Regions from separate parts of the Bacillus sp. CZDM1 genome, predicted to be linked through region 1. Evidence: riboswitches for the same ligand, from Rfam matches in the RefSeq annotation. Region 1 holds a riboswitch; each other region holds the start of a gene.
What was found. A riboswitch is a leader RNA that binds a small molecule or an ion and turns the genes downstream of it on or off. The one in region 1 is predicted to bind cyclic di-GMP.
Positions count from the first base shown of each region.

Region 2: another riboswitch for cyclic di-GMP. It lies ahead of fliM (flagellar motor switch protein FliM); the one in region 1 lies ahead of ACY3XC_RS20165 (anti-repressor SinI family protein).
Region 3: another riboswitch for cyclic di-GMP. It lies ahead of ACY3XC_RS18820 (ATPase, T2SS/T4P/T4SS family); the one in region 1 lies ahead of ACY3XC_RS20165 (anti-repressor SinI family protein).
Region 4: another riboswitch for cyclic di-GMP. It lies ahead of ACY3XC_RS14985 (hypothetical protein); the one in region 1 lies ahead of ACY3XC_RS20165 (anti-repressor SinI family protein).

Region 1 is NZ_JBUESO010000009.1:120,202-128,372, reverse strand. Features, by position in the region: gene ACY3XC_RS20180 (DUF1128 domain-containing protein) at 1-7, shown strand, start outside; gene map (type I methionyl aminopeptidase) at 33-785, opposite strand; gene ACY3XC_RS20170 (helix-turn-helix domain-containing protein) at 992-1,321, shown strand; gene ACY3XC_RS20165 (anti-repressor SinI family protein) at 1,496-1,654, opposite strand; cyclic di-GMP riboswitch class I at 1,687-1,774, opposite strand; gene ACY3XC_RS20160 (hypothetical protein) at 2,391-2,555, shown strand; gene hutH (histidine ammonia-lyase) at 2,583-4,100, opposite strand; gene ACY3XC_RS20150 (DNA topoisomerase III) at 4,398-6,587, opposite strand; gene ACY3XC_RS20145 (MDR family MFS transporter) at 6,759-8,030, shown strand.
Region 2 is NZ_JBUESO010000007.1:179,144-187,314, reverse strand. Features, by position in the region: gene fliD (flagellar filament capping protein FliD) at 1-1,402, shown strand, start outside; gene ACY3XC_RS17465 (glucosaminidase domain-containing protein) at 1,406-2,077, shown strand; gene ACY3XC_RS17460 (flagellar hook-length control protein FliK) at 2,118-3,137, shown strand; gene ACY3XC_RS17455 (flagellar hook capping FlgD N-terminal domain-containing protein) at 3,151-3,564, shown strand; gene ACY3XC_RS17450 (flagellar hook-basal body complex protein) at 3,581-4,405, shown strand; cyclic di-GMP riboswitch class I at 4,592-4,678, shown strand; gene fliM (flagellar motor switch protein FliM) at 4,797-5,732, shown strand; partial or broken gene fliN (flagellar motor switch protein FliN) at 5,851-6,099, shown strand; gene ACY3XC_RS17435 (hypothetical protein) at 6,121-6,480, shown strand; gene fliS (flagellar export chaperone FliS) at 6,493-6,855, shown strand; gene flgB (flagellar basal body rod protein FlgB) at 6,886-7,269, shown strand; gene flgC (flagellar basal body rod protein FlgC) at 7,278-7,712, shown strand; gene fliE (flagellar hook-basal body complex protein FliE) at 7,728-8,018, shown strand; gene fliF (flagellar basal-body MS-ring/collar protein FliF) at 8,050-8,171, shown strand, end outside.
Region 3 is NZ_JBUESO010000008.1:157,520-165,690, reverse strand. Features, by position in the region: gene asnB (asparagine synthase (glutamine-hydrolyzing)) at 1-650, opposite strand, end outside; gene ACY3XC_RS18850 (DUF2777 domain-containing protein) at 815-1,378, shown strand; gene ACY3XC_RS18845 (ThiF family adenylyltransferase) at 1,431-2,459, opposite strand; gene ACY3XC_RS18840 (aldehyde ferredoxin oxidoreductase family protein) at 2,681-4,510, shown strand; gene ACY3XC_RS18835 (MoaD-like domain-containing protein) at 4,567-4,839, opposite strand; gene ACY3XC_RS18830 (ubiquitin-like small modifier protein 1) at 4,841-5,113, opposite strand; gene ACY3XC_RS18825 (YisL family protein) at 5,233-5,592, opposite strand; gene ACY3XC_RS18820 (ATPase, T2SS/T4P/T4SS family) at 5,676-6,284, opposite strand; cyclic di-GMP riboswitch class I at 6,490-6,576, opposite strand; gene ACY3XC_RS18815 (spore germination protein) at 6,824-7,048, shown strand; gene ACY3XC_RS18810 (spore germination protein GerPB) at 7,067-7,306, shown strand; gene gerPC (spore germination protein GerPC) at 7,316-7,936, shown strand; gene ACY3XC_RS18800 (spore gernimation protein GerPD) at 7,926-8,096, shown strand; gene ACY3XC_RS18795 (spore germination protein GerPE) at 8,111-8,171, shown strand, end outside.
Region 4 is NZ_JBUESO010000006.1:22,412-30,582, reverse strand. Features, by position in the region: gene ACY3XC_RS15010 (sugar phosphate nucleotidyltransferase) at 1-675, shown strand, start outside; gene ACY3XC_RS15005 (glycosyltransferase family protein) at 734-1,804, shown strand; gene ACY3XC_RS15000 (VanZ family protein) at 1,871-2,335, shown strand; gene ACY3XC_RS14995 (cell wall anchor protein) at 2,435-3,151, shown strand; gene ACY3XC_RS14990 (class D sortase) at 3,158-3,799, shown strand; cyclic di-GMP riboswitch class I at 4,117-4,203, shown strand; gene ACY3XC_RS14985 (hypothetical protein) at 4,177-4,383, shown strand; gene ACY3XC_RS14980 (IS4 family transposase) at 4,548-5,930, shown strand; gene ACY3XC_RS14975 (transcriptional regulator) at 7,418-8,171, opposite strand, start outside.

The DNA of each region.
Region 1 (8,171 bases):
TAAGTAAAACAGATCTCGAGGAGATCTGTTTTTTATTTATCCTGATCAGTTAATATAATCGGTCCATCCTTCGTAATGGCAATGGTATGTTCATATTGAGCAGAAAACTTACCATCAATAGTCCTAGCTGTCCATCCATTACTATCCATCTTCGTTTGGTACATTCCAGCGTTAACCATTGGCTCTATAGTAAAAACCATACCTTCTTTAATTCGTGGTCCTTTTCCAGGCAGTCCGTAATGTGGTACATCCGGTTTCTCATGAATGACAGCCCCAATTCCATGACCGATAAAGTCACGAACAACCGAAAATCCTTCCCCTTCGACATAGGTTTGAATGGCATGACCGATATCTCCAATCCTATTTCCAGGGACAGACTGTTCAATACCTTTATAGAGAGCTTCCTTTGTTACCTTTAATAAATGTTCTGTTTCTAAAGAAACTCTTCCAACAGCATAGCTCCATGCGGAATCAGCTAACCCCCCGTTATAATTGACCACCATATCGATGGTGACAATATCACCTTCTTTTAATGGTTCCTTTCTAGGAAAGCCATGGCATACCTCGTCATTAATACTGGCACAGGTAGCATATTTATAGCCCTTATAGCCCTTTTGCTGTGGGGTTGCCTTGTGTTTAGCAAGGAATTCATCAACAAACTGATCAATCTCCCAAGTTGTTACACCTGGTTTTATCATTTTTGCAATTTCTTTATGACATGATGCGAGAATTTCTCCTGCTTTTTTCATGGCATCGATTTCCCGCTGTGATTTAAGAACAATCATCCTCTTCCCAACCTTTTTTTATTATTTTTATGTATTTTTGCAGATTTGGAAACACTCTTTAATATTATCGTTATCAAACCATTATTTCAAAAAGTTTTCGCTATTTAGGAATTTTTTGTGAAAGTCAACCGTTCTTAATATGGAACTTTTTCATCTTTTCTGATAAAATTATTGTAGTAATAATAAAAATTAGGTGTGTGAGACCAATGATCGGTGATCGTGTTAAAAAACTTCGTTTAGAAAAAAAAATGTCATTATCAGAACTTGCTGAACAAGCTGGAGTTGCTAAATCCTATTTAAGCTCTCTGGAAAGAAACCTGCAAAGGAATCCGTCTATTCAGTTCCTTGAAAAAATTTCCTCTGTATTACACGTACCTGTTGAACATCTAATAAATGAACAGATTAACAAAGAAGAATTAGATAGTGATTGGATGAACATTGTAAAAGAGGCAATGGATTCTGGTGTATCGAAAGAACAATTTCGCGATTTTATTGAATTTAATAAATGGCGAATCGGTCAAAATAATGAAGAATAAAGAAAAGCGGATGGCGCCCGCCTATCGGCGACAAGCATAAGTCTAGCCGGCTGAAAGGTTGGTTTTTAACCTTTTGGACGGATTGGCTGTAGACCCGCGAGCCGATGGCGCCTAGAGTTGGACAATAAAAGAACAAAGCATACTACCATATTTGTAGTATGCTTTGTTCTTCTTTTATGTATCTTGGCGATTCTTTACTAGAACCTCTCTAACTTCGTTCTGATGGAGAAAATCAAGTATTGTTTCCTTCGAAATCCCTAGAGCTTTTGCTTCTACGATAAGAGCTAACCATTCTGCATCCATTCCACTCGTCATACCATCCGTTAGTGACACTTTCATCCACTCCTAAAATACATTTTCGTATTCCAGGCAGCCCGGCCATCATAGTAAAAAATATACCTTAGATCCTCGGCTTTGCGTCCCCATTTTTCAGTGAGTTTGCCTTTTTCTGTTTCATATTGCTCATAAATCATTGATTATTCAGTAAATTCCGTAGATAACTTTTCCTATTTCGTGATTACTATGTTCATTATATATAGTACTTTATTAGTATCGTGTTGTTTTTTGTCAAATACTTTAGTCTTTCGAACCTTTTTTTTACACAAATTCTACCAATTTTCTACATAAAAACCTTGGAGTATTCACAAAATGTAGAAAGTTTATCATTCAAATGGAAGTTTAATGGAAAATAAGGGAATTAACAGTCGAAAATAGGATGTTTACCCTAGAACTAAACTTTGAAATTAGGTTGAAAGAGCTAGAAATTACTGTGAAATTTGTTTATTTTGTGACGATTGACAATAACTGTTAACAGCATTACAATATACTAAATATTATAAATATTCAAATAATGGTGGTGATTTCAGTCTATGACAGCCATACATGTGTTGAATTTCGTAATACCAATTGCCTTTTTAGTATTTTTTGGTTTCCTTATTGACACCATGTGCAGTCCTGCAAAGTCTGATGAAAAAATTAAAGAAGAATAATTCTCTTATCCTCCTCTTCTTCACTAATAAATTTCCTTCGTTTGGGAATGATACATTCGTAGACGAAAGGAGTGTTTCATTTGGCACGTGGAGAACATTTTAATCATAAAAAGAAAGGTCATCCTGGTAATTTACCAAAGGATAACCAAACTGAAAGGCATTCAAAGGATGCCATCGGTGACGAGGAGTTCCTTGTAGTACGAGAAGCATTTAAGAATAGAGTTGAAACGGAAGAAATAGAGTAAAAGGCGTGAACTTCACGCCTTTTTTGCTTATTTTACATTATCAAATTTTTGAATGAGTTTCTTAAGATCCCATTCTTTTAGACCTTCTGCTGCCCTCTCGATGTCTTTTGAAAAGATTCGATCCTTCTTTATAGAAGGAACAAGCTCTCTTCCCTTCTCATATATCGTCTTTGTCTGGCAGGCCATTTTTTCCACCCCGCGAATCTCAACCGCCTGCATGGCACAAATGAGTTCAATTGCCAGCACTCGTCTTGCATTCTGAATGATTTGATAAGCATGTCTAGAGGCAATGGTACCCATACTCACATGATCTTCCTGATTGGCAGATGAGGGAATGGAATCGACACTTGCAGGATGGGCAAGTGTTTTATTCTCTGATACCAACGACGCGGCAGCATATTGCATAATCATCGCACCTGACTGCAATCCAGGTTCAGGACTTAGGAAAGGCGGCAGATCGTTCAACTGTGGGTTTACTAATCGCTCAATCCGTCTTTCAGATATATTTGCAAGCTCCGCTACTGCAATCTTCATAAAATCCATTGCGAATGCAATTGGCTGACCATGAAAATTCCCTCCAGAAATAACCTTTTCTCCATCATCAAAAATAAGTGGATTGTCTGTAGCCGCATTCATTTCAATTTCTAATTTTTCCTTAACATAATCAAGTGCCTGCCAGGATGCCCCGTGTACCTGTGGAATACACCTTAGAGAATAAGCGTCCTGAACACGGTATTCTCCTTGAACCGTGGTTAATAAACTATCACTAAGATACCTGCGGATTCTTGCTGCCGTATCAATCTGCTGCTGGTATCCCCTTGCTACATGAACTTCCTCAGCAAATGCATCAATGATCCCGTTTAACCCTTCCATTGTCATCGCTGCAATGAGTTCACTTTCAAATGCCAGCTGTTCAGCTTCAAGATAGCCGACCACTCCCATAGCTGTCATTGCCTGTGTTCCATTAATTAACGCAAGACCCTCTTTTGCCTCTAATGTTAGGGGCAGGATTCCTTCCATTTGAAGCGCATGGATTGACTCCATCCGATTTCCTTTGTAAAATACTTCACCTTCCCCTATCAGCACTAATGCTAAATGGGAGAGAGGAGCTAAATCACCGCTTGCACCTAAAGAACCTTGCTGAGGAATAACCGGTATGATTTCTGTATTAACCAGTTCTAAAAGTTTCTCAATCAGAATTGGCCGAACTCCTGAGTACCCTTTTAAAAGGGCATTGGCACGTAAAAGAACCATTGCTTTTGAAACAATTTCCGGAAAGGGGTCCCCCACCCCGCAAGCATGTGAGCGAATTAAATTGAGCTGTAAATCCCTGACATGCTCTTTATTGATTAATACATCACTAAACTTCCCAAATCCCGTATTAATACCGTAAACTACTTTGTGCTCGGAAACGATTCTTTCTACCGCTTCACGGCTCTTTTTTACAAGATCCATACTTTTTTCTGAAGCAAAAACCTTCTCTTTTCGATATAAAACATCTTTCATTTGATCCAATGTTAAACTTTGACCTGTTAGCATAATCATATTTCTCACCTCTACCACTTTAATAGAATAAAGAAAGAGGCTGGATTCCACATCACATTAGATTTGGAGTCCAGCCTCTTTTATTAACATATTCGAATAATATTTTGTTTTTGGATGCCTCATAGGTTATCAGTCCATTCAAATATTTTTATTCTAATAGTTATTGTATGTGATGAAAAGCTTGATTGTCAACAGAATTGTCAGAATTTTAGCACGATAATACTTTAGCACAATAATACAAAAAAGTTGAAGTGCCTATCTAAACTTCTAGATGGACACTTCAACTTTTTTAATACTTTAATCAAATTTTATCCCTTTTAATAAGTCTGCAAAGGCATTATTAATCGGTTCAGCTTCTTTTTCTTGCTGTTTTAAATACTTTTGTACAGTACGTTTATCCACTTTTCCACCAGTTTCTTTCTTGCGTCGTGCTTCAAAAGCAGATAGTTTCTCGCGATATCCACATGTACATGCGAAGATTTGACCATTACCTTCACCACGAAGTTCCATTTTCTTTTTACATTGAGGGCAGCGTGCGTTGGTTACGCGAGCAACATTCTTTTTATGACCACAGTCACGATCCTGGCAGACAAGCATTTTGCCTTTCTTGCCGTTTACCTCTAGCATTGGTTTTCCACAGTCAGGGCATGATTTTGTGGAGATGTTGTCGTGCTTGTATTTTTTATCGCTTGCTTTAATTTCTGCAACGATTTTTTTGGTATGTTCTTTCATTTCATTTATGAACACATCTTTTTTAAGTTTCCCTTTAGCAATCAGCTCAAGTTTTTGTTCCCACTCAGCTGTTGTCGCTGGCGATTTTAATTCTCCTGGTACTAAATCTAGTAACTGCCGGCCTTTAGACGTGATATAGATTTCTTTTCCACCACGTTTTTCAATTAGAAATGAATTGAATAATTTATCAATAATATCAGCGCGAGTGGCAACTGTACCAAGTCCGCCAGTTGATTTTAACGTATCTACAAGCTTCTTATCATTTGTTTCCATGTACTTCGTAGGATTTTCCATGGCTGACAGTATAGTAGCCTCTGTAAAGCGTGCAGGAGGCTTTGTTTGGCCAGATGTTTGAGCGATTAACTTTGTTATTAATACATCACCCTTTTCAAGACGAGGTAATAATTGCTCTTTAACATCATCCGTTGATTCTTCATCATCAAATCGATTTTCATACACTTCTTTCCAACCTGCATTCATTACCGTTTTTCCTTTAGCAATGAATATTTCTTCACCTATTTTTGCTTGGACTGTTAACTGCTCGTATTCAAAAGCTGGGAATAATACAGCTAAGAAACGTTTTACGACAAGGTCATATATTTTACGTTCTTTATCTGTAAACGCTGAGAATTTCACATAACCTTCCGTTGGAATGATGGCATGGTGATCACTTACTTTCCTATCATCTACAAAGGCGTTTGTTGCTTTAATTGGCTTTGCTAATACTTTATTTGCAAGAGAACGATATTCACCTGCACCACACGCCTTTAAACGCTCGGGAAGCGTACTAACAATGTCTGAAGATAAATAACGTGAATCTGTACGAGGATATGTTAACACTTTATGTTGCTCGTACAGTTTTTGCATGATATTTAGTGTTTCTTTCGCTGAATAACCAAAGATTTTATTAGCATCACGTTGTAACTCTGTTAAATCATATAGAGCAGGTGAGAATGTTTTCTTTGCTTTGCGGTCAATGGAAACAATATTTGCATCTTTACGTCCAAGTGATTTAACGATTGCATCGATTTTTTCTTTATTAAAGCTGCGACTATTACCAAACGCATCTTGCCACGTTAATTTAAGTCCATCTGTTTGAGCCTCAATGCCATAATACGTTTGAGGTTTGAAGCTCTTTATTTCATCTTCACGTGTTGCAACCATGGCAACTGTTGGTGTCTGTACACGACCACAGTTTAATTGAGCATTAAATTTAGTTGTTAATGCACGAGTTGCATTTAAACCGATGTACCAGTCTGCCTCCGAACGTGCTACTGCTGAAGCATATAAGTTTTCATAAGCTTTACCAGGCTTCAAGTTATTGAATCCATCTTTAATCGCTTTATCTGTTACAGAGGAGATCCACAGACGTTTGATTGGCTTATGAACGTTTGATTTATCAATAATCCAGCGTGCAACTAATTCTCCTTCTCTCCCTGCATCAGTAGCCACAATTATTTCATTCACATCACTACGACTTAATTGTGTTTTTACAGTATTAAACTGCTTTCCAGTTTGTTTCATGACAACTAATTTCATGCGTTCTGGAAGCATTGGAAGATCTTCTAGGTTCCATGTTTTATATTTATTATCATATACCTCAGGATCTGCTAAAGTTACTAAATGTCCCAGTGCCCAAGTGACGATATAATTGTTTCCTTCTAAAAATCCATTGCCTTTCTTCGTACACTTCAATACATTTGCAATATCACGTGCAACGGAAGGTTTCTCAGCAATTACTATACTTTTTGCCATATTTTCCGAACTCCTTTACTAACTATGTACCGTCTAATATACCATAGATTCAGTGTGGGAAAGGTATAGACACTCTTATGCACAGAAGCTCCTGCTTTTTTCTTGTATTTTCCTATTTGAGGATAGTATGATGTATTAGCTATCATACATATTGGTTTACGGAGGTACAACATGAGGATTGGAGATTGGGATCCGAATTTAAAGGTTCGCTTATTTAGCGAAGCGATGATGAACATTACGTTTTGGATGTTCTTTCCGTTTTTGACGATTTATTTCGCTGAGGCGTTTGGCAAAAATAAAGCAGGTTTTTTATTAGTATTTTCACAGATATTCTCCGTATTGGCCAACTTAATGGGTGGATATTGTGCCGATCGTTTTGGCAGGAAACGCATGATGGTTCTCTCTGCCTTTGGACAAGGACTTTCTTTTATCGCTTTTGCGGCAGCAAGTTCTCCTTGGCTTGAATCTCCTTGGGTAGGATTTATTTCCTTCGCTATTGCCGGTGTATTTGGTTCTTTTTATTGGCCTGCCAGTCAAGCAATGGTTGCAGATGTCGTTGAAGAAAAAGATAGAAGCAATGTATTTGCCATTTTCTACACGTCAATTAATATCGCAGTTGTAATTGGTCCTATTTTAGGGGCGATTTTTTATGTGAATTATCGTTTTGAAACGTTACTCTTTGCTGGTATTGTTTGTATGCTGCTTGGGTTAATATTAGCAAAATTTACGAGGGAAACCGCACCAGTACAAAAAGTCGACCCCTTCGAAGCGGAAGGTAAATGGTACTATTTCTTACAGAACCAGTTGAAAGACTATACATTAATCATAAAAGATAAAACCTTTCTACTTTTTATTATTGCAGGCGTATTAGCTGGTCAAACTTTTATGCAATTGGATTTATTATTTCCTGTTTATATGAAAGATGTAATCGGTCTTCAAACTCTGTTTTCAGTCGGAGACTGGTCATTCACTGTTAAGGGTGAGCAAGCCTTTGGAATTGTGCTTGCAGAAAATGGTTTCCTCGTTGCATTACTAACGGTTGTGATTACTAAATGGATGGGTAAATATAAAGAACGGAATGTATTTGTTCTTTCATCTGTCATTTATTCCATTTCCATTGTACTTTTTAGTCAGACTCATTGGATTTGGGGATTTATCATCGCGATGGCTGTCTTTACCTTTGCTGAGTTAATGGGAGCAGGAATTCAACAAAGCTTTGTATCCAAGCTTGCACCTGAGCATATGAGAGGACAATATTTTGCTGCTGCCAGCTTGCGATTTACAATCAGCCGCACAATTGCTCCGTTATCTATCCCAATGACCGTTTGGATAGGATATGAATGGACATTTTTTGTACTTTCCCTGCTGGCTCTTGCAAGTGCAGGTTTGTATTGGCTTATGTTTTATTCATTTGAGAAGACAACAGCATTGGATCCTAATTAGGATCCTTTTTTGTTCAAAAATTCGTCAATAAATTGTACTAAAATGTTCACATTTACCCTATTTACTTGTATAATTAAGTTGTAATCGTTTTCTATTATAAGGATGGTGGTATTGATGGAATTATCCCAATTTATGTCTCCC
Region 2 (8,171 bases), on a different contig from region 1:
AAAGCAAACATGGTTAAGTGATACATATCGGCAATGGAATGCGGATTTGTTAGCGTTTAGGTCGAATACCGTTTTAAATATGAGCCTATCAAAAACGTATAATACGTTTGATGTTACTTCAAGCCAAGAGAATTCCATTTCAGCCACTGCTTCAGGAACTTCCTTAGCAGGTTCTTATTCTGTGGAAGTAAAACAATTAGCAAATTCAGCCGCTTTTACTGGGGATAAAGTAAGTCTGGACCCCACGAAGACGCTTGGAAATACTGTTCAAGGTTCTGCCCAACTAACAGCGGATACTGCGATTGTAATCAATGTAAACAATGAAGCAGTAACACTTAATATTAAAACAACAGATACGATAAACGATGTCGTCGCAAAAATAAATGGTGCCAAGGATAGCACGGGGAAAAGCTTAGGACTTCAAGCATTTTATGATCCAACCTTACAACAATTTATTTTAAAAACAAAGGAAACTGGAGCCGGCACCAATATTGACCTAAGTGTGAATACAAGTGCTGAGAGTCAGGCGTTCTTAAAAAATACACTGGGTCTAAACACAACAAACTTAGTCGCTTCTGGACAAAATGCCAATGTCATTTTTAATGGAAATGAAATTACGACCTTAACATCAAATCATGCAACCATCATGGGAATTAATTTTTCCTTTAAAAGTCCAACCATCGGGGTAAGCACGGTTACTGTTTCACAAAACACGGACGGAGTCGTTAAAAATATTAAAGATTTTGTAGATCAATATAATGGTCTGCTAGAAAAAATAAACAAGGCGGTAAGTGACCCTGTTTATCGGGATTACCTGCCCCTTTTGGAAGAGCAGAAAAGTGAGATGTCTGAGAAACAGATTGAAATGTGGGAAGAAAAAGCAAAAAGCGGTCTTCTTCGCAGTGATAGTATTCTAACTGGAGTGGCTGCAAAAATGCGCAGTGTCATGACTTCTATTGTTGATAATGGAAGCTCCTACCACTCGCTAGCTTCCATCGGTATTTCATCTAAAAGCTATCAGGACAAAGGAAAGCTTTATGTGGATGAAACAAAATTAAGAGCGGCGATTCAAGCAGATCCTGATGCAGTCGAAAAGCTATTTTCACAACTGGGAGATCCGAGTAAAGGGACAAGTGGGGTCATCAATCAAATTTCTGATGTTTTACAGGACGGGATTAAAGAGTTGACCAATAAAGCGGGTTATACAGGAAATAACCAGTATGATCAAAGTGTTATTGGAAAGCTATTATCAAACACGCAAACGGATATTACTCGCCAAACTGAGAAGTTGTATCGGAAAGAAGCACAATACTATCGCCAATTTGCAGCAATGGAGCAGGCAATGGCACGGTTTAATTCACAAAGCTCATGGCTATCTCAGCAAATGGGCGGAGGTATGTAGACTATGAATATTGGCTCATTGTCTAGTAATTGGCTCCTACAAAAAACGATTCTGGATACTTCGCGCCTTGGAGAAAGTAAGCTTTCAGGTCTATCCAGCAGTTCCTTCGAGCATTTACTTGAACAAGTTTTGCTGCAAACTGAATTGAATCAGAAATCGACTAGTAATCTAGATATTTCATCGCTGCTCCTTAGTAGTTTGAACTCGTTTGTTTCTCAGCCAGAAGTGGAGATTTTACAAACTACTTCCCTTACTTCTACAAAAATGGGTGGAGACAATCTTAATTCCCATCTCAAGGGAGTTCTGCAGAACACAGGCCACCTTTTTGCGGAAGCAGGGAAAAAGTATAATATCGATCCTGCTCTTCTGGCGGCCATCTCCATCCATGAAACGGGTAATGGAACGTCTAACGCTGCTCGCTTTAAATTTAATGTGGCAGGGATGATGGGGAAAAACGGTTTAAAATCTTATTCTTCCATTGAAGAAAGCATTTTTGATATGGCCCGTAATCTCCGTCAAAACTATTTAGATAAAGGGAAAATAACGATCGTACAAATTGGGGCCAAGTATGCACCAATTGGCGCAGCCAATGATCCAACTCAACTTAATCATCACTGGGTAACAGGTGTTCAGCGCTACTTTGATACCTTAACAACAGGGAATAAATTCGCTTAATGGGTACCTTTTATATAAAGGAAAGAGTAGGTGGCAGGACGTGATCCAGCTTTCAGGAATACAAATTATCAGTATGAATCAACCAGGTAAATTGGCAAGGAAAGAGGGAGAACTGGACACTGGTTTTGACGCAGTGTTGCAGCTAATTGGGCAAATGGAAGAAAAAGAGGCGGAGTCAATGGAGCTGGTGAACCAGTTGTTTCTTCCACAACTGCATCCATTAATGGACCCTCTTTCTAAACCCATGGTAGTAGAAAGCTTTCCTTCACAAGGGGAACCAATAGTTGCGAAACAGGTAGTAGATCATTCCGTGCTCCAATCGTTCAAAAATGAACCTCCGCCATCAGCTGAAAACATTGGCGAACTACGGACTGATGCAGTAACATTTTTCAAGGTAACAGAAGAAATGGATACAGCAACAGATGAAAATGTTAAAGGATTAGCTGGGTTAATTCAAATTAGTGAGGATTCTGGGCAAAGTGAATCGCAGCATGCTGTTCCACACAACAAAAACTCTCCGATAGAGTTTATTCCCCTGACCCATTCAACACCGATGAATCAGTCGAATATCTCAAGTGAGAACGTAATACCTGCTACTCAAACCGTACATGCTGACCAATTTGATCAAGAAATAACAAAGTTTTTACAATCATCGATAAATGTAACAGGAACGGGAGATGGGATTGAGGCTGCATTCACTCTTACTCCTGAGCATTTGGGGAAGGTAGATGTAAAAGTAACGATTCAGGATGGGAAGCTGACAGCAGAATTTCTTACCAGTACTCCGTTAGGAAAAGAATTGCTTGAAACTCATATCCAAGCGTTACGCTCAGCACTAGAAACACAGGGATTGCAGGTAGGGAAAATTGATATTACGCAGCAAACCTCCACCCAGTTAAGCTTTATGGGAGCTTTCTCTCAAAAGGGAGATTCGAATGGAAGACCGGGTCAGCAGGATTCGCGAAAGCGAAGTGAATCCGTTCAGCTGACAGCACAAGAAGATTACCGCGATTACATAACAGACCCCGGATGGGTTTCGCAAATCAATACAACCGTGTAAGGGAGGAAAAAACATGACATCCATCAATACGATTAATTCCTACACAGCGTCAGCAACTAGCACCCAGCCAAAGCAAGAACTGGGAAAAGAAGCATTTTTGAAAATACTGGTTACACAGCTTCAAAACCAAGATCCAACACAACCGCAAAAAGACGGTGAATTCGTGGCACAAATGGCACAGTTAAGCGTATTAGAACAGCTTTCCAACCTGAATAACTCACTGACAGCCTACTTGGATTCAAGTAATAATTTAAGTCAATATTCTTATGTTCTTGGGAATAACGTCTCCTGGACAAACCCAGAAACCAATGTACAAGAGAGCGGAACGGTTACAGGGATTAATTACAAGAATAATCAAGTGTATTTTAAAATAGGTGACCATGAAATTCTATCAAGTTCCATTCATTCAATGGAAATGAATCAATAAGAGGAGGAACAAATACATGCTTCGTTCATTAAATTCAGGGGTATCCGGATTAAAAGGGTTTCAAACGAAATTGGATGTGATTGGTAACAATATTGCGAACGTGAATACAGTGGGATTTAAAAAAGGACGTGTGGTATTTGAAGATATTTTCAGTCAGACGATTAAAGGGGCAACGGGTCCAACACAAACACCAGGTCCCAATCCCATTCCACTATCAGGTGGGACAAATCCGATTCAGGTGGGTTTAGGTACAAGAGTTGGAAGCATTGATACTCTTCACACGCCGGGAAGTCCGACAACAACGAATATCGGCACTGACCTCTATCTTGACGGGGACGCATTTTTTGTGGTTGAAAATGCTGCCCAGGAGCAATTTTTAACAAGAGCTGGGAATTTTACATTAGACAGCAGTAATAATTTAGTCAATCAGAATGGTATGTTTGTGGTTGGTCAAGATGGCAATTCTATTAACATCCCAGATCAATATATTACCTTTTCCATTGATGCAAATGGCAGCATTATTGGAGTCAACCCCGATGGAACAAGTGAAGATTCCGGATTGAAAATTGGAACCATTGCGGTTGACAATCCAAAGGGGTTATTGAAAGCCGGTGGGTCGTTGTATTCTTTAACACCTAATGCAGATGCTGCCTCCATTGCCACACTACTTACAGAGGGAAGCAATGCACAAATGATCTCAGGGGCACTGGAAATGTCCAACGTTGATTTATCCGAAGAATTAACGGAAATGATTACCGCTCAGCGTGGATTCCAAGCGAATTCCAAAATCATCACAGTATCAGATCAAATATTGGAAGAATTGGTGAATTTAAAAAGATAATAGATAAAGAGAGATTATCAATCGACGATATTCTCTCTTTTTTTACATATTTTGCAAGAAATATATATATTATGTTAATTTTTCGTAAACATTCGATGTTATTCGTCATTTTATGGGGGTATTTTACAAAATATATTTGAAAATTAATAATTGTAATGTTATGCTTTTTTTGTACAATATTTCAAAAATCGAAAAAGGCAAATCTGAGGAAACTCAGAGACGCAAAGCTATAGGGGCTAAATTGTGGAAACAGTATGCCAGCCAGTTACCGAAACATAGATTGTCCTAATCTATTAGTTTATTTAGCTATGGACGAGACTATTCTTCGGAGTAGTCTCGTCTTTTTTTGTTGCCTTTTTTTAGTCAATTCGAAAGGAAGGAGGGTGATTAAATGGACTTTCGTGTTTTAGATTCCCATGGTGGTACCCCTGCTAATTTAAAAGTATATGATTTTAAAAAAGCATTGCGGTTATCGATGGAGCAGGTGCGGGTGTTGACCAGAATACATGAGAATTTTGCTTATCAGCTTGCATCCTTCATTTCATCTGAGTTACGTTCATTTGTCCAAGTAGAGGTCAATGCGGTTGAACAAATGCTGTACGAGGAATTTATTAACCAGCTGCCGGACACTACGATTTTAAGTGTGTTTGAATCAGGTGAACAAGGTTTTCGAATGGCGATGGATTTAAAGCCTGAAATGGCTTTTGTGATGATTGATCGGCTTTTAGGAGGCAAAGGTATAGCAGCGGAATGGGGGCGGTCGTCCTTAACTCCTATTGAAGCTAATGTATTAAAGCGTTTACTGGAGGGAGTCGTTCAAATCCTGCAGAAAGCCTGGAGTGATATTATGGTGCTCCCGCTCAAGTTTTTGAACATGGAAACAAATCCCCAGTTTTTGCAATTGGGAATCCCGACGGAGACGGTCATTGTCATCACTTTCCAACTAACAGTTGGAAAAGTGGAAGAAACTATGCATCTTTGTATTCCATATATATTATTAGAACCGTTTATTCCAAAATTATCCTCCCATAATTGGTATGGGCATGGAAAATGGGTGAAAAACAAGGAAGAGAGTGAATTTTTACAAGGACGGATTGAGCATTTAATTGTTCCTGTTATTACGGAGTTAGGGCGGGCGGCGATTACGATGGAAGAAATACTTGGCTTAAACGTAAATGATGTCATTCAATTAAACCAATTGGTGGATGAACCTCTGCAAGTAAGGGTGAATGAGGAAATGAAGTTCTTAGCACATCCAGGAACGAAGAAGTCCAGAGTTGCCGTTAAGATTGAGCATTTGATAGAAGGAGAAGGCAAAAATGATTGAAAAGGGGAAACTCACACAAGATGAAATGGATGCACTCCTTGGAAACAGCCAACAGAGTATAATCAATGAACCGTTTCAGTTTACTGAACTGGAGCCGGATGATTTTGGGCAAATCCTGAATGAAAAAATGAATTTGGACCTGCTATTAGATATTCCATTAGAGATTGTTGTGGAGTTAGGGAGAACTAAAAAGAAAATTAGCGAAGTTCTTGAATTAACCAGTGGGTCGATTGTCGAATTAGACAAGATGGCTGGTGAACCCGTTGATGTTTATGTGAACAGCAAGCTGATAGCAAAAGGTGAAGTTGTTGTGATTGAAGAACACTTCGGGGTAAGAATAAAGGAAATTTGTCAATCTCCTTTATGACAATCATAAGGGTGATGAAAAATGATAGAAGAAAAAGAAACACTGTTGAAGCAATACTTAGAGTTATCGAAGTCGATATTGAATGCTTTGCATCAAGGGGAAATGGAAAAGGTACCTGTATTGATCGAACAGAGAGAAGGTTGTATTTCTACGATTAATAAGTTGGATGCACAAGCTGGAAGGGTCCTCGTGAACGAAATCATTCAGGTGCAGCTCACCGAACTTTCAGTTTATGAAAATAAAATTCAAATTCAGCTGCAGCAAGCGATGAAAAAACTAACAAATCATGTTCGATACACACAAAATGAACAATACCTTAGAAGTCAATATGAAGATCGGGTCTCGGTTTCAAAGGGAGTTTTTTATGACAGTAAGAAATAAAGGGGGATCTGAATGATAAGTCCAAATGAAATCTACCAAAGAAATCAAATCATGATGGCAAAACCAGAAGAGCTGACACTCATGCTCTATAATGGCGGCGCGAAGTTTCTGAATCAGGCAAAGCTGGCGATCGAGAAAAAGGATCCGGCAAAGGCTCATTCTTTGATTATGAAAACACAAGAAATTATTACGGAACTCATGGTGACGTTAAATATGGGGATTGAAGCATCAAACTCTCTTTTTTCTCTCTATGATTATATGAAACAAAGATTGATTGAAGCGAATATGACGAAAGACATCGAGATTCTTAAGGAAATAGAGGGAATGTTTCAGGAGTTAAAAACAACTTGGCTACAAGCGATGAAATCATTATAGGTTAGAAGATTTTTAAAGGTGGGTGAAAAAATGAATCAAATGATTGGGATAATGTCGAGAGCCTTAGATGCCTCCTCTTTACGTCAAAAGTCCATTTCAAATAATATCGCCAATGTAAATACCCCTTATTTTAAACCTTCCAAGGTATCCTTCGAAGAATTGCTGCAGCAAGAAGTAAAGGGCCAGTTTATTGGGAACCGCACCCACTCAAAGCATGTCCAGATTGGAGAAACATCTCGTCTTCCTTCTCCAAAGCTTGAACAGGAAAATATTGTTTTTCAAAACAGCGGTAATGGTGTGGATTTAGATTATGAAATGTCGAAGCTAAGTGAAAATACCATTTGGTATCAATCGTTAACATATGGTTTGAATGAAGAGTTTAATTTATTAAAAACAGCGATTAGGGCGAGGTGAGGAGAATAATGTCGATATTTCAATCTCTTTCGATTAGCGGATCAGCCTTAACAGCGAATCGATTAAAGTTAGATGTTGTTTCCTCTAATATTGCCAATGCGAACACAACAAGAGGACAATTTGTTAACGGAGAATGGGTCCCATATCGTCGAAAAATGGTAGAAGTGACCGCTAACCAGACTTCGTCGTTTGCTAATTATTTACAGAGAGAACTCTCTGGAGTCCAAGTAAATAAAATCGTCGAAGATACAAGCCCATTTCAGGCAGTCTATGATCCATCGAACCCTGACAGCAATGAGCAAGGCTATGTCATGATGCCGAATGTAGATGTGACAAAGGAAATGGTTGATTTAATGGCTGCAACAAGAGCCTATGAAGCCAATATAACAGCGTTTAATGCAGGTAAATCGATGCTGGTAAAAGCTCTTGAGATTGGAAGATAAGGTGGGAAATAGCTGATGAACATATCGAATATTCAATCGTTTACGAATAGTTTACCAACAGTCAATAAGCAGCAAAGTACAGCAGATTCCTCTTTTGGATCCCTGCTGAATCAGTATATCCAGGATGCAAATGGTGCGGTAAAAGACTTTGAATCGAAGTCTCTATTGCTGGCAAAAGGGGAAGCCATAAATTTACACGATGTCACCATCGCAGCCCAAAAAGCAAGTATTGCCGTTTCCCTAACAACACAAGTACGGGATAAAGCGGTTGAAGCCTATCAAGAAATGATGAGAATGCAAATCTAGTAAAATCTACAGATGAAATAGTGGAGTGAGCATGAATCAGCAAATACATGACTTTAAAGAAAAATACATATATTTTTGGAATTCGGTCAGTAAAAAAAGAAGAGTTCTATATATTGGTACTTTTATCGCGATCATAGTGGCTTTGTCTCTCTC
Region 3 (8,171 bases), on a different contig from region 1:
CCCTTTTTTGAAAATGTCATGGCGTGTGCCGGCCGCAGCTCCTTAATGCCTTTAAAAATTCCAGATCCTGGAGTCCTTGAAGGTCCTAAACCAAAAATTTCAGCAAGCCCCTCATATTCTAGCTCTGTTTTCATTCCAGGGTTCGCAAGAATTGCCTTTATTTCCGAAGCAAATACAATCCCATTATTTAATTCTGTAAAAAACAATGGTTTAACTCCTAATCGATCCCGTCCAATAAAAAGCTGCTCTCTCTTTTGGTCCCAAATAGCAAAAGCATAGATACCATTTAAATGATTTACGCACTCTTCTGCCCATTCTATATAGGCATTTAACAGAACTTCTGTATCAGAATGACCTTTGAAAGAATATCCTTTAGTAAGGAGAATTTTGCGGATATCTTCAGTATTGTACAACTCCCCATTGTAACAAATTGTATATTGTATACCATCTTTTTGTTTAGTCATTGGCTGTCTTCCCCCTTCAGGGTCCACAACTATCAGCCGCTTATGACCAAAGCCAACATGAGTTTTCAGCCAAAGGTTAGTCTCATCTGGCCCCCTTTTCGCAAGGGTATTTGCCATTTTTTCCAATGTATCTTTTTCACTCTTAATATCTATTGTAAAATCAACCCACCCTGTTACTCCGCACATAATAAACTCTCCTCTCTCCAGTTTATAAGCTGGATAAACGTTACATGTTTTATAGTATTCAGCCCAATTTATTTGGTAAATTGTCCAAATTAAAGATAAACAAGTTATAAAATCTCATAAAGATGTCTACAAAGAAAATGAAGTATTAGGCACGGAGGTTAAACATGAATCGACAACAAAGAACGAAACTTTTGGATTTTCAACTGAGGGCCTATAACGAAGGAACAGTTGAACAAATAAGTGATCAATGGATATTTTTTGATCAAGAAACAGAAGAAGCAGCAATGCTGGATGACTTTCTTCAACAAGAGATTGAAATATTTCGCGTTAATCGATGGAAGAAAGGAATTTTAATTGAAACTGGGAAGATACGAAGTGGAAATGAGGTCATTATGCTTCGTGACCATGATTTGGTTAGAATAAGGAAGCATTTAATCTACTCGTTGGAAAGACTTTTAGAGGGAATGAATGATGACGCCTTTTTTCAATTTGTCACAACATTAAACTCGTTAGATTTTTCTATATATGATTGTATCTATTGTTACAATCACCTATCTTTCTTATCAGATGAAAAACGTAGAGATGGGGTAAATTTTATTGTTTTCGATAACCAGGAACAAATCTGTAATGTGCAGCATCATTTTTGTTATTTTGAAAAAGTCAATGATCGGTTTGAATTCACCTTAAATACCGGAAAACGATTGGTTATCGAAAAGATGATCTCTTAATAATTAAAGGTGTGTTTTCATAAAGAAGAAAACACACCTAATTTTTATTTAGTTAGTTTCCTATATATTTTGAATAGAGGGATTTTGCTTTTACGATGTCATTTGTTCCATGGACAAGAACTCTACCATCCTTGAATACGACGATTATTGTTTCTGGATCAGGAGAGAACCGAAGTAAAAATTGGTTTCCGGTAACTTTTCCATTCTTTTTTAAGTGTTCACTAAGTTTTGTTAAGTCTCGTTCGCGCTTTTCTCTAAAATAGATTTGCACGGTATCTCGACCGCAAAGAGAACTATAAGCTTCTTGAAGGGCTGACGAACGATCTAGAAAGTCATATTGATGGTGTACACATGCAGGACATTGTGGATTTTTCCCTGCACTTATATCCATTGAAAAAAAGGTAGTATCCCATATATCAATTTGCTCAAGGTTAGAACTTGTGGAGGCTCCTATTAATAGTTTAATTGCTTCCATTGCTTGAAAGGAACCAATTATATCTGTTATTGGTGACAGAACACCAATCGTGTCACAGGTTTCACCCCTGCCAGCTGGCACATGTGGAAATAGACAGCGATAGCACGGAGTAATTCCAGGTTTAATAACGGCAAACATTCCTCTTGAGCTGACGGCTGCCCCATGGACCCAAGGAATCCCATACTTAACAGCAACATCATTGATTAAGTAACGGGTCACAAAATTATCCGTACCATCAACAATGACATCAAACCCTTCTAATAATTCCTCTGCATTATCAAGGTTTAAATCTGTGATAACGGCGTCAACAGTAACAGTAGAGTTAATCGTTTTCAGCCTCTTCCCCGCTGCAACTGCCTTTGGAAGATTTAGATTAACATCTTCTTCGTTAAAAAGTGATTGACGCTGCAGATTGGAAAGGTCAACTACATCTCTATCAATTAACCTTATGTATCCCACACCCGATCGGACCAAATGATTGGCACATACTGTTCCGAGTGCTCCAACACCGACAATAGCCACCTTGCTTTTCAGCAATTTCACCTGTCCCTCTTTCCCTATTCCTGAAAAAAGAATTTGTCTTCCGTATCGTCCTAAATCGTCCATATGTGATCCTCTTTTCTATATTAGTAATACATACTAACGAGTCACGTAATCTACGTTAATTTTAATTTAAATTTAGAAAACTTTAAATATTAAATATATAAAAATAATTGTATAATAGGAATTGGGTTTATTTATTAATTTTGAGAGGAATATCCTATTAATAATTTTTACTATAAATAGGAGATAAACTTCAATTTATTAATGAAAGAGAGGGAAAAACATTGAATTTAGGTGGTTTCTTAAACAAAGAAGTGGTAGTTGATTTAACAGCAGGTACGATTAATTACAGACCTATTAACGAAGAAGCTGCTACAAAGTACATTGGCGGCCGAGGTCTTGGAGTTAAGTATGTACTTGATAACGGTCCTGAAGTGGAGCCATTATCGCCTGAAAACATGCTTTGTATCATGACTGGTCCTGTAACGGGCTCACGTTCTTCCATGAGTGGACGTCTTTGTGTTGTTACGAAGTCTCCGTTAACAGGTACTGTCACTGATTCTCATATGGGAGGATGGACCGCAGCACGTTTAAAGTGGGCAGGGGTCGATAATATCATCCTTACAGGTAAAAGCGACAAGCCTGTTTATCTTTATATCGAGGATGGTAAGGCGGAACTGCGTGATGCATCAGAACTTTGGGGCAAAGGAACAAGAGAAACAGTAAAAACGATGCAGGCAAGATACGGTGAACAAGATCTTAGTGTCATGACGATTGGTCAAGCCGGTGAAAACACAGTTAAGTTCGCCTCTTTTATTAACGAGCATGACCGAGCTGCTGGACGTGGCGGAACAGCCGCAGTTGCAGGATATAAAAAATTGAAAGCGGTTGTAATTAAGGCACCTCAAAAAGGGAATATGCCACAGCCTAAATTAGAAACTGAATATAAAGAAGCGAACAAAAAGGCGGTAAAGGCAATCCTTGACGGAGGATTAACAGCACCCAATAAAGGCGGCCTTTCCGTATATGGCACGAATGTTTTAACCAACATTATCAATGAAGTCGGTGCACTTCCTACCAAGAATTCTCAGTTCACACATTGGGAAGAAGCAGAAAAGCACAGTGGTGAATATGTAAACCAGCATTTGCTTGTTAAAAACAATACATGCCATGCTTGCCCTGTAGGCTGCAAAATCGAGGTTGAAGTAAAGGATGGCAAGTATAAAACAAGAGTCGAAAGCTTTGAATTTGAATCCTCCTGGTCACTTGGCTCGAACTGCTTATTAAGTGATGCGGAAGCTATCTCTTATTTGATTGACCAGTGTAATGAGTATGGACTTGATACTATAGAGCTCGGCCATTGCTTCTCTGTTACAATGGAAGCCTACGAAAAAGGGTTAATCACAGAAGAACTCATCTGGGGCGATGCCGATTCTATGATTGATTTAACAAAGAAAATTGCATTCCGTGAAGGCTTTGGCGGCATCCTTGCAGAGGGTCCTGCAAAAGCAACAGCTTCTTGGGGTGCACCTGAGCTTTCTATGTCTGTAAAAGGACAGTCGATTCCTGCCTATGATCCACGTGGAATTCAAGGTATTGGTCTTGGTTATGCAACAAGTAACCGCGGTGCCTGCCATTTACGCGGATATACGGTTGCGAGTGAGATTGCTGGTATTCCAGAACCAACAGATCGTCTTAAGCCTGAAGGAAAAGGTGAGTTATTAAAAATATTCCAAGATATGCTTGCATTCTCTGATTCTATGAATATTTGTAAATTTTCCTCCTTTTCTGAAAACGCGGAGCATTATGCAGAACAATATAGTGCGATGACTGGTATTTCGATGACAGCTGATGATGTGATGAAGGCTGGAGAAAGAATTTATAACCTAGAGCGTTATTATAATAACCTCGCCGGGTTCGATAAGGAAGAAGATGACTATCTTCCAAAACGATTCACTGAAGAGCCTGCCTCTGGTAATAGTGCTGGGGAAGTTAGCAGAATGGATATCATGCTTGGAGAGTACTATCAAGTACGCGGCTGGGAAAACGGAAAAGTTACCGAAGCAAAACTTCGGGAGCTTGAAATCATCGATTCGGAAAATCAGTTAGTATAATAAATATTCGAAGGCTTCTGCATATTTTGCAGAAGCCTTTTGTTTTAGAAATTTAACTATCCGCCTATCCTCCTGGTTTTCACCCGATATCTATTGATAAGCTCTTTTAGCGTCATATCATCTGAAGCATTAAAGCGAATATGTACAGAATTGACTTTAAATGTAGAAGTAATTGAAAGCTCTTCTTCCCTAACTATTTCTCCGCACCATTCATTAGATTTATAAACATAGGGGAAATCATCTGTCATTTGTTTTCCGCCTAACTCTTCAAAATACATTCCAAGATGCTTCCGATTGATTCCACGAAACTCCAATTCCTGCTCTGGCATATTAACCACCTGCAACTGGAGGAAATAACGCAAATTGATCGGTTTCTTTTACTATGGTTTCAAGACCCTCCAAATGAATAATATTTCTTCCGTTTATAAAAACATGAACAAATGGAAGCAGTTGTTTTTCAAGTGTAAATATTTCATTCTTTAAATCAGGAAACATTTCAACCATTTTATCTAGTACATCAATAACACGTTGACCATCCGGGTTAACCTCTACTCCAACTCCGCCGCAAATTTCCCGGAGATTAGCAAAAACTCTAACTAGCATATGAGACACTCCTCTCCCCTTACTTAAATAGTAAAACTATTTGCAATTCTTGTCATCCTTTTTTGTGCATAAAAAAGGAGCTGCCAAGAAACCGGACAGCTCATTTAAATAAACAGATATTATACATAAAAAATGGACATTGGTAATTTATCAAAACCTAAGTAGAGTACAAGCAAGAACGCGATAGCAAACTGTATCCACAAAACGGAAGTTTTTCTGTTTTGTGCAACCTTACTAAGGATCATTTCAAAAAGGCCAATTACCCAAATCCCTACGACTGCTTTTAGTATATACAACAAATCAATATTGGAAAGCATGAATAGTAGTCCAACACCTGTTGCAATTATCAATAAATAAAGAACTCGCAGTATCATTTGGACAATTTTAGCGCCCTTTTCTTTTCCGCCTTTTAGTAAAAATATAGCGACAATAAATAAAATTAATGCCAAAACCCAAGCTGTTACGTGACCATGAATCATTTATTCTTCCTCCTATGTATGCAATGCTTATAGCAACACTATCATACCATAGGCATCCCTAAAATCCTAAAAAAAAGAAGGTTCTAATAATAAGAACCTTCGAGAGGATTAACAGAAAAAATATCTCTAAGCACAATATTTTCCCCTTCGATTCCCTGAACCTCTGTTATCTTCGTGATTTTTCTTGTTCCATCATTTATTCGTGAAAGGTGGACAATGATGTCAATAGTACTGGCGATTTTTTCCCTAATCGCTTTGATAGGCAAATTCATCCCCTCAAGATAGGCAATGATTTCCAAGCGATCAATCATATTACTTGGACTGCTGGAGTGTCCTGTTGCAAGAAAACCATCAAGTCCTTTATTCTCTGTCCGGAGTATTTCACGTCCTGCCTTTTCACGAACATCTCCAATCATATTCCTTTCCGCTTTTGGGATGAAAGTGGAAAGAGCATTGACAAGGGTTGTTTTACCAGCCCCTGTTCCCCCGCTTACTAGAATATTTAATCTAGCTTTAACACATGTACAGAGGAAGAGAGCCATTTCTTTTGACATGGTCCCATTACGAATTAGATCCTGCAGCTCTAAAGGTTTCCATGAATTCCTTCTATTAGTCAGCCTTTTCGACTGGTACAATTTGTGCTCTGCACCTTGTCCCTGATTATTTTGTTGAACCTGTTTTAATAGTCCCATACAATGCCACCCGCCTTATTCTAGTTTTTTTGAAAACCGCTTTGATCACAAAACATAAAGAAGAAACGATCGGTTTGGCAGGGTTGTTGAATTAGAATAGAAATAACCCCGCCTTTACCGAAAGGGGGGTTAACAATGTAGTACAACAATCCACATAGACATCCCTATGTATATATTGCTGCAGCATAGTAAAACACCCTGTTCTTTCGGTAACTGGCTGGCGTAGTGCAAATGCACCTTAGCCCCTTTAGCTTTGCGTCACTGATTTTCACCAGTTTTGCCTTTATCGAGAATCAGTGTTTTTATTTTCCGACTGACCTCTTAAACACATCATAAGTCCTTTTCTCTTTATCTTATATCCTACTAATATACCATTTTTGATAATTATATAGGTATTTATACCTAATCCTATTATTTTCCCAACATACAACGGTAATATTTTCAAAAGGAACACTTTTTACTTTTATTGGGCGAATGAATCACATTACACCAACCCATACATACGATATTAGGAGAAAAAAAGGTGAAGGGTGTTGTTTATGCCAGCGATTGTAGGAGTTGCTCAAGTCATTTCACTTGGCAGCAGTTCAGTTTTTCATATTGGAGATGTCTATAAAATCATGCCATTTTCATCCGCAAGAACTTTCTCCGGGGCTGGGTCCTTTAATACGGGTGAAAGTTTAAATGTTCATAATAATAATTTAAGTAATACGAACACAAATGATTCAGACGGTATTGATCAAGGAATCTTCCTTAATGCCTAAGGAAAGGTTGGTTTTTAAATGAATTTTTATATCCAGCAATCCATTCAAATAAATTTCATTAAAATTAACAGTATTACAAATTCCTCTGTTCTGCAAATTGGCAGCGCGGGAATTATTAAACCTGCTTCTTATCTATATAACACTGGCGGTTTTAAAGCTCCAGCCCCGACAGCAGGAGGCCCTCAAACAACAAACGGGCAAACTAGCAGTGTTGCAGTACCTTTGGGCGGCGCGGGAAGAGAAGAAGCTAAACAGTGAGGTGATGGTATGTATCAGGATTATTCACAACTTCTTCAATGGGTCCAAATGACTTTACAAACACAGGAAAAGAGAATTGCCATACTGGAACAGACCATTCAAAAACTACAGGAAGAAATGAAGCAATTAAAGGATAAGCCTAGTATTAAGGTTGATAAGATTGAATATAAATTCGATCAATTGAAGGTTGAAACTCTTGACGGAACATTAAACATTGGGCTAAACCCATCGGATTTGGCAAATATTGAAGATTTCGCTGTTCAAAATCAATCGATAAATACACCCATACATCCTAAGGCACAAATGCAGCGGTCTATGAAAATAGAAGAATCTATTTATCATTATTTAGAAACCGACCTGCCAGCACTATTTAAGGAAACTCAAAATCAATTAAATGTAAGTTTAGACGACTCCTATTTAGACTTTATCAAACAAGATATCTTGAAGCAGCTTCCAGCTAGGATAGATTATCATATTCAAAATTCTTCAGCCTCTAACCGTGAAGGTGAAGTTCATACAGAGGAAAGTATAGTTGAATTAATTAAACAGGAAATCAGAAAAGGTATTTTAATATTTATAAATCATTTACCAGAGAACGTGAAAGGAATGAATACACAGAATGAACTTTGAAGTATATAATCGTGAACTCAATGTAGATACCATAAGAATTATGGGAGTAGCAAGTTCTTCACTCGTATTTGTTGGCGACACCCAAACCATTCAATTAGCTTCCACCTTTGACACTCCTGCAGAATCACTTATAATCGGACCATTTGTCCCATTATTTTAGGCAGGCTTAAGAATATGCTCCAGAGAACTTCTGTAGTAAATGCCATTAAAGTGAACTCGGCTTCCTTTGCCTCTA
Region 4 (8,171 bases), on a different contig from region 1:
GTAGTAGAGAAGGCGAATCATATTGTGGCACTTCCTTATGATGGCTATTGGAAGGATCTTGGAACGTGGAATACGTTAACAGAGGAAATGGCAACTTCTCAAATTGGAAAAGGTATTATCAGTGATGATACCCAAAATACCCATTTGATAAATGAACTTGATATTCCTGTTACAGTCCTAGGAGTAAAAGATATTGTTGTTGCTGCAAGTCCAGACGGAATCCTAGTTGCAGATAAGGCTTCTAGTCCGAGAATTAAGGAATTAATAAGTGCATTTGAACACCCTCCAATGTATGAAGAGCGGATCTGGGGCTGGTCTCGTGTACTTGATTATGCAAAATATGATGACGGAAACGAAATGGTAACCAAACGAATTTGTATCCATGAAGGAAAGAATTCAAGCTATCATTACCATAATTTACGTGATGAAGTTTGGACAATTGTCCGTGGAGAAGGCGAATTAGCCTTGGATGACTATATAACACGAGTAAAAGCGGGGGATATCGTTCACCTTCCTGCGGGCAAGAAACATGGTATTAAAGCATTTTCTGAGTTGGAATTTGTTGAAGTCCAAACAGGTATCGGTATTAGTGACGAAGACTTTACTCGTTTGTATTTTGAATGGGAGGATGTCATTAACCACTTCCAAAAATCAAAAGCAAAAGTTATTCTATAATAGTTAGGGGAGAGAACTACGGTTCTTTCCCCACTTTTTTGTATGGAGGTGGAGAATAGTGAAAACCATTGCCTATTATATCTCTGATTATGGATATGGGCATGCTTCACGGAGTATTGCGATCATTAGGAAACTTCTTGAAGAACCTAAAGTAAAAATCATTGTCTGCCATTCCTATGCACTTTCTTTTATTAAGGAATCTCTAAATTCAACCCGTGTAAGTTATAGAAACATTAAGACAGATATAGGATACTTTCTAGAAAATGATTCAATCCATCCTGATAAAGTTCTATTACTCAAGGAGTATAAAAACTTCGAGGCAGATTGGGGAAAACATAGTGAACAAGAAAGAGAGTTCTTGAGACTTCATCATGTCGATTTAGTTATTTCGGATATTTCACCATTACCTTTTGAACCTGCTAAAAGTTTAGGCATTCCTTCTGTTGGTATATCAAACTTTACCTGGTTTACCGCCTATCATGGATTAATAGACAATAGTGAGTTAATCACCTATAAAGAAGCCTATGAAAATATGACATACTTTTACTCCTTATCGGGCAGTCAGGAACATTGGGGTATGAATTCGAATGAATACGGATTCTTTTCAAGAGATATAGATATACAAGAAGTTCAGAGAATTAGAAACTCTGTTGATCCTGAAGGAAATATGAAAGTTATTTTCCTTGGCCTTGGGATGAAAATTGATGCAGGTTCACTTGAACCATTACCGATTTGGGACAGCACCAATTGTATATTTCTTGTATCTTCCAATGTCCATGTAGACCGTCAGAATGTCTATCAAATACCCGCAGATTATTTAGAATCTCAAAATTATATTGCAGCTGCTGATTTAGTGATCTCGAAAGCTGGATGGGGAATGATGGGTGAAGCAGTCAGTGCAAATGTCCCTTTGTTAATTCTGAATCGACCGACAATGAAAGAAGACCAAAATACCATTCAATATTTAAAACACCAACAACTCTGTGAGCTAATGGAGTGGGGAGAATTTAAAACGTATCAGATTGATTTATCAATGTTTGATCAATTGAAAGCTAAGGCAAAAAGGATTGAAACCATTCACCATAATCAAGCTGAAAAAATAGCTAATGATTTAATAAGTCTGATATGATCAGTAGTCTTTTCTACAAACATTGTTAAAGGACCATGGGTGTTGATATGTAAAGGAGTTTAGTTTATGGGTAAAAGAAAATGGTGGATACTTGCTGCCATTACCTGGATGGCAGCCATATTCATCGTTACCCAATTGCCGTACTTCACAGGGAAGAATACCGCAAAGGTAATTGAAAAAGCAGTTGTAACGGAACAAAATGCAGTTAACAACACAATTGTTACCAGTGCTGAGAATATCAATGAGCTAAATCTCATCGTTCGAAAGGTCACACATGTTATGGTCTTTGGAATTCTCTCAGTCTTACTGTTTAAGTCCCTTGAAACCTTTCGTTTTGGCTATATCCTTTCATGGATTCTTACCGTTCTTTATGCACTATCAGATGAATGGCACCAATCCTTTATGCCTGGGAGAGTTGCTGCATTTAGGGATGTATTAATTGATTCCTTGGGCGCATTTATTGCTTTATTTCTACTATATTTAATTACCAAAAAGAGGAAATGTAAAGTGAGTAAGGAAAAAGTCTCTTAAATTTCTACAATAATTTACATTAACTACTACTTTGGATTGAGAAATCTAGCAAAATATGTTATTTTTATAGAAACTATAAAAATATTGAGGGTGGAAAAATTGAATTTAAAAGCAACGTTGAAAAGGGGTTCTGTTATCGCAGCACTAAGCCTGAGCTTGTCTGCATTTGCTGCACTTCCAGGAAATGATGTTCTTGCAGCAGGTAACAGCAATCCCCAGGCACAAAAATTAGTAGATTCATTAAAGGCGTTAAATATTGCTGAAGTAGATTATTTATACGCTTATCTACAATCTGTTAATTTAAGTGATGCTGAGTATCAAGGAATTCTTGCTAATACGCAAACCGTTAGTCAAATTTTAAAGGGTGCAGCCAATCCGGAAGATCTTCCTAATGCACAGAAAGTAGAAGTTGCACGCTTATTCCTAGAGAGCGTTAAGTTAGCACACCTTCAAGCAGCCATTACGGACGAGCAGGGCAATCCGATTGATATCACAACCTATAAGGCTGGATCATCTACGTTAGTGATTCAGTTAAAGGATCTAAAAGGAAACGTACTAGCAATAGTCGATCCGAAGAAAGAAGATTTAACCATTAGTGCCATTCAAGCAAAAATGAACGCATTAAAAGGTGCCGTTCAAGCTAAAAAACAACTAGATAAAGCTGGAACCTTCGTTCCAATGCCAAATGCTCCACTTCCTAACACAGACAGCAACACCGTAGATTACATGGCTTTAGGCGGATTATTAATCCTACTAGGCGGAATTGCGATTGTACCAGCAGCACGCTTGGTACGCAAATCCGAAATTGAAGCTTAATCGAACATGGAAAAGGTAAGAAAAAAGAAGCGCAAAAAGACGTGGGTTCAGAAGTGGAAATGGGTACTTCTTAGCATCCCTGTCGCGCTTATCCTAGTTGGTGTTGGAATTGTAGCCTTTTTTGGATGGGATTTATCAAAACAGACCGTCTTGTTAGCGCACGAAGTGGTTGATGAATACGAACCAGAATTACCTGATCAGACGTTTGACCAGCCTTGGCCTAAACTGCCGGACCCAGGTTCATCTATTGGTGAACTACAATTTACCTCCATTGACTTAACTGTTCCTGTTGTCCAAGGTACACACGACAATGAGTTGAAAAAAGGTGCAGGCCATTTCGCTGGCAGTGCCCTGCCTGGTCAAGGTGGAAATGTCATCTTAAGCGGACACCGGGATACGGTATTCAGGAAGCTAGAAAACCTAAAACTAGGTGAACAACTGACCTTTGATACGCCATATGGGGAATTCGTTTACGAAGCCATTGACTTTAAAATTGTCCCTGCAGACGACATGACCGTCATGGTGCCAACCGATTACGAAACCCTTACCCTAACAACCTGCTACCCATTTGACTTCATAGGGGACGCACCTGACCGGTATATTGTTTATACAAAGTTGGTTTCTAGTCCTATTATTGCTAGTAACTAAAAGAAGCAGCCTGATGAATTATTTATCAGGCTGCTTTATTGTTTTTGATAAATACCACTACCTTTAGTGGTGTATTTCAAAACTAACACCTGCGTTGTTAGTTGAATACCGGTGACTGTGGGGAGATTCCGAAAATAGACGATATTATTCTGATTTGGGGTATTAAGAATAGTTAATTGTAGAATTTAGACAATCTAAAAATTTTGTCGAATTATAGCACATTTTATCTGTTTTTGTATTTTTATTATTTTTAAATGGGTAATTGGTCTATTACCTGCAAGTAATTAATGATATATTTAACTGGTAAATACATAGTTCGTACGAAAGGGCAAATCCATTGAAAGATGGTGGCGCAAAACTATAGGGGCTAAGGTTTCGTGAAACTAGGCCAGCCAGATGCCGAATATGATCACCTTCCTACGAATTATAAAACACTATTAGGAGGTAATAATATGTTTATATTTCTTGCAGGTCTATTCGTCGGTTCCTTTTCAGTGCTCTTAATCATGAGCCTTATGGTTGCAGCAAAAAAGGGAGACCACCAGTTAGAAATGTTTCGGGATGAAAGGGCTTACCAAAACTAAGTGCCACGGTCACCAAACGTATTTCATTATTGTTTCACAAATTGGAAATTGTCCAATGGCTATGGTGCCTGTCACCATAGCCATCAAGCTAAGCGAATAACTTTCAATTTTACCAAAATGGACCTATTCTTTCTTTGAAACCTAAAGAAAGGTAGGTCTTTATTATGTTAAATCGTAAACTGAGAGTGGAAGAGGATTTTCAACTAATTTCCGACGAGTTGACCAAGATTTTTAGCCCTAATTTCCTCAATGATTTGGCTAGAAAAGATTTGTTTCTTCAGAGGTCCAGCAAATTCAAACCTAAGGATTTTATTGCACTTTGCGGGTTTCTGAATCATCAGTCAGGAAAAAAGTCGTTAACCCAATTATGTGGTGTTTTAGCCTCCGAAAGAAACATTTCCCTTAGTACAGAAGGGTTAAACCAACGATTTTGCGCAGCCGGAGTAAATTTATTGAAGGATGTTTTTTCTTCACTCATTTCAAAACAGCTCTTATCCGATCTTCTCCCAAGTCTTCGTCATCCAAAAATTGGCCGAATCCGAATATTGGATTCCACTTCCTTTGAACTGGCCACAGTCTATCAGGAAAAATACTTCGGATATCACAAATCAGGTGTCAGGATTCAACTGGAGTACGAGCTGCTTAAGGGGGAACTTTTGCATCTTGTTGTACAAGATCAGTTGGATAGTGATCACGTTTTTGCAGAAGAGATTATGAGTACCATCCAAAAGTTTGATTTGATTATTCGTGATTTAGGATATTTTTCTTATAAAACCCTGAGATCGATTAGTGAAGCAGAAGCCTATTATATTTCAAGGGCGACAACGAAAATACTTGCTTATGTCAAGGATGGAATGGAGAATTTCGTCAGATTAGACATAGAAAAAATAATGGAAGAGATGGAGATTGGTGAGACAAGAGAAATAGAAAATATCTATGCAGGGAAGGGAAAGCTGAAAATCCCACGGCTCATTTTGTGTAAATTAACGGATGAACAGACGGAAAAGAGGTTAAAAAAGAGGAAAAGAAAAGAAATAAAAAATGGTGTGAAATTTTCACACCAAACCAAAAAGCTCTCAGGATTGAACATGTTCATAACTAATATACCATATAATGTAATTTCAAAGAAAAAAATACAACCTCTATATTCTCTCAGATGGCAAATAGAAATTTTATTTAAGGCATGGAAATCGATATACGATATAAATAAAGTAAAGAAAATGAAAGTAGAACGATTCGAATGCCATCTTTATGGGACCCTTATATCACTACTTATCACATCTACTTTAGCATTTAAAATTCGAGAACTTCTTTACTTAAAAAAGGAGAAAGAAATAAGCGAATTTAAGGCCTTCTCCATCATAAAGGAATTCCTCGCCACACTTTACCAGGCGTTAATGGAAGGAGGTGAGGCTCTTTTAGCCAATATAGAGGTTATGTTTGAACAGGTAGAAAAAAACGGACAAAAAGCGAAACGACGGAAGAAAAGGACCCCTTTTGAGATCCTTCTTGGCGTGTTCGAAAAAGGCAATATGAAAGCTGCTTAAGCGATTTTGTGAACATAAATATTAAAAAAAAGCCTAGTTTTGAAGGCTTATTAAAGTATGCACTTTTTTAGAATGTAATTTAGCAGCGAATTAGGAATCACAAGAGTAGACAAAATTCCCGCTATTGTCGAAAAATTCGCTTGATGGCTATGGTGCCTGTCACTCCCCGATTTTTGTCGAGGATTGATAGGTTATTAGATAGAAAATGGTAGAATAGAGTTGCAGGGAGAAGTGTTACCAACACTTCTCTTTTTTAGTGGGCGGACTATGGGGACGGTTCTCGCGGTTCTGATATGATAGTTCTGTAAGGTATATGGGTAATTTCAAACTACTTCAACTAGGATAAATTCTTTTTATCTATGAGATAAGCATGTACAAGAGCAAGACAACAGAAATAACGTCATCTTTAGAATCGGCACTTAAATTTTGGGGTCAGACCCCAACTCAAGTTAATAGAAACTGATGTTTTATTCCATTATAGGGCGCGATTGTGGTATAACACCGAGTGATAAAAAAATAAATGCATATTATTCCCTCCTCGTAAATTTGTCACTATTGGACAAAATATATTATGGGACAGTGATGCTAAAACAATAGCACTTCCCTATAAAAACAAGGAAATTCTTTCCTACTATAAGGGAAGTTCGGCTTTTGTTTATGATGAGGGTTACCAAATATTTCTGTTTTTTGTAATTAATCTGTTTCTTTCACATTGGTTGTCTGTCTCCTATAAGACACAGTGTATTCTTAAGGTACAATAGCCATATGATAGAAGAATCTTTTATTCCTTTAAGTACACATCTCCATATTAGTTAACCCCAAATTTAATAAATCGGAGGTATGAATGTGTTGAAAAACAAATTAAAAAAATTAATAAATGATCCAAAAGTACAAAAAATAGTAAAAGAAAAGGTAATTCCTTTTGTGAAAAAAGAAATTGAAAAGAGAAAAACAAATAAATCGTAATCCTTAAAAAAGTCAATGCGACATAAGCAGTCATTTTGACTTTTTTTATTTGCTGGATGTTAAAAGGTATCCTAAAAATTCGTTCATATAGACAAAAAAATATCCCCGTTTTTAGTAGATATATAGGGTATCAATAAGGAAATGAATTACTTTTAATCCCTAAGGAGCTATAACGATATCGAATACGTAGATCGTAGAGATGGTTTTTTAAAAGGGGTGGAAGCTATATTTTTGATTCTCTCATAAATGTATACAGAGATTATTCCAATGGCTAAATCAGAACATTATTGTAGTAGCTTATACAAGAATCGGGCGCTTTTCCTGAGTAAAGAAAGCGTCCTTTTTTTGTGTTTCAAGGTTCTCATAGTTTGGTAATTTTTTTGAAAAAATAAATTCAAATCCAAAAAGAGGAATCCATTTTGATCAATCTTTTTTCAAAATGGATTCTTTTTAATTGCCGTATGTGTAAGTTCAAACAATACTTTTAATCTTTATTTCAAAGCTACAATAATAAGTACTTTTTATGAGATAGATACCTCTGTAAAGTCTATCTTGTAAATCTTTTTAGGTCTTCCTCTAAGTTTTTCCTGTTTTCTGTATGATATCTTGGCAGCACCTTTATCCTCTAATTTATTTAAAATCCGGTTAGCCTGACGTAAGGTAAGTCCTAGTTGATAAGCCAAATCTTCCGCTGTAAGTTCATTTGTCTTCAGCTTGGAAATCAAAGCCATGATTTTTTTGATTTGAAGAATCGAAACACTTAATGTTTCACTTAATTTTTGTAATTGTGGGTCAACCTTATTCGTAAAGTGCAGACAGGTATCATCTCCTAATGGACCAATTACCTCCTCGTTTGCAGTAATCACATAGGCACATGGTAAATCCATGGATTTAGCTTGATTATTTGCCGTTTGAGCAGACATCTTAGCTTGGTAGAATGTTGTTCCGATTCCCCACCCTATATTCACATGAAAGGGGAGTGTTTCGTTCAGATACTGAAGGACTGAACAGGTAGTAAAGTCGTTCGTCAATGTTTTTAAGTCTGACTGGGAGGTAATAATTTCAAAACTTGCATGCTTTCTCTGAATAACAGACAAAACATTTTCTTTTTCGTTAAATTCTAAAAGTGCTTTATGAAGCATGATTTGTTTGAGCTCAAGGTCAGACATATTTTCTTGTCCCTTAATTGTAACCACACCGATTGCCCCTTGATTCTCTAACAAATTAGAAATTTGCAATTCATTAATAATATGTTTCACCTGTTCTAACATTGAC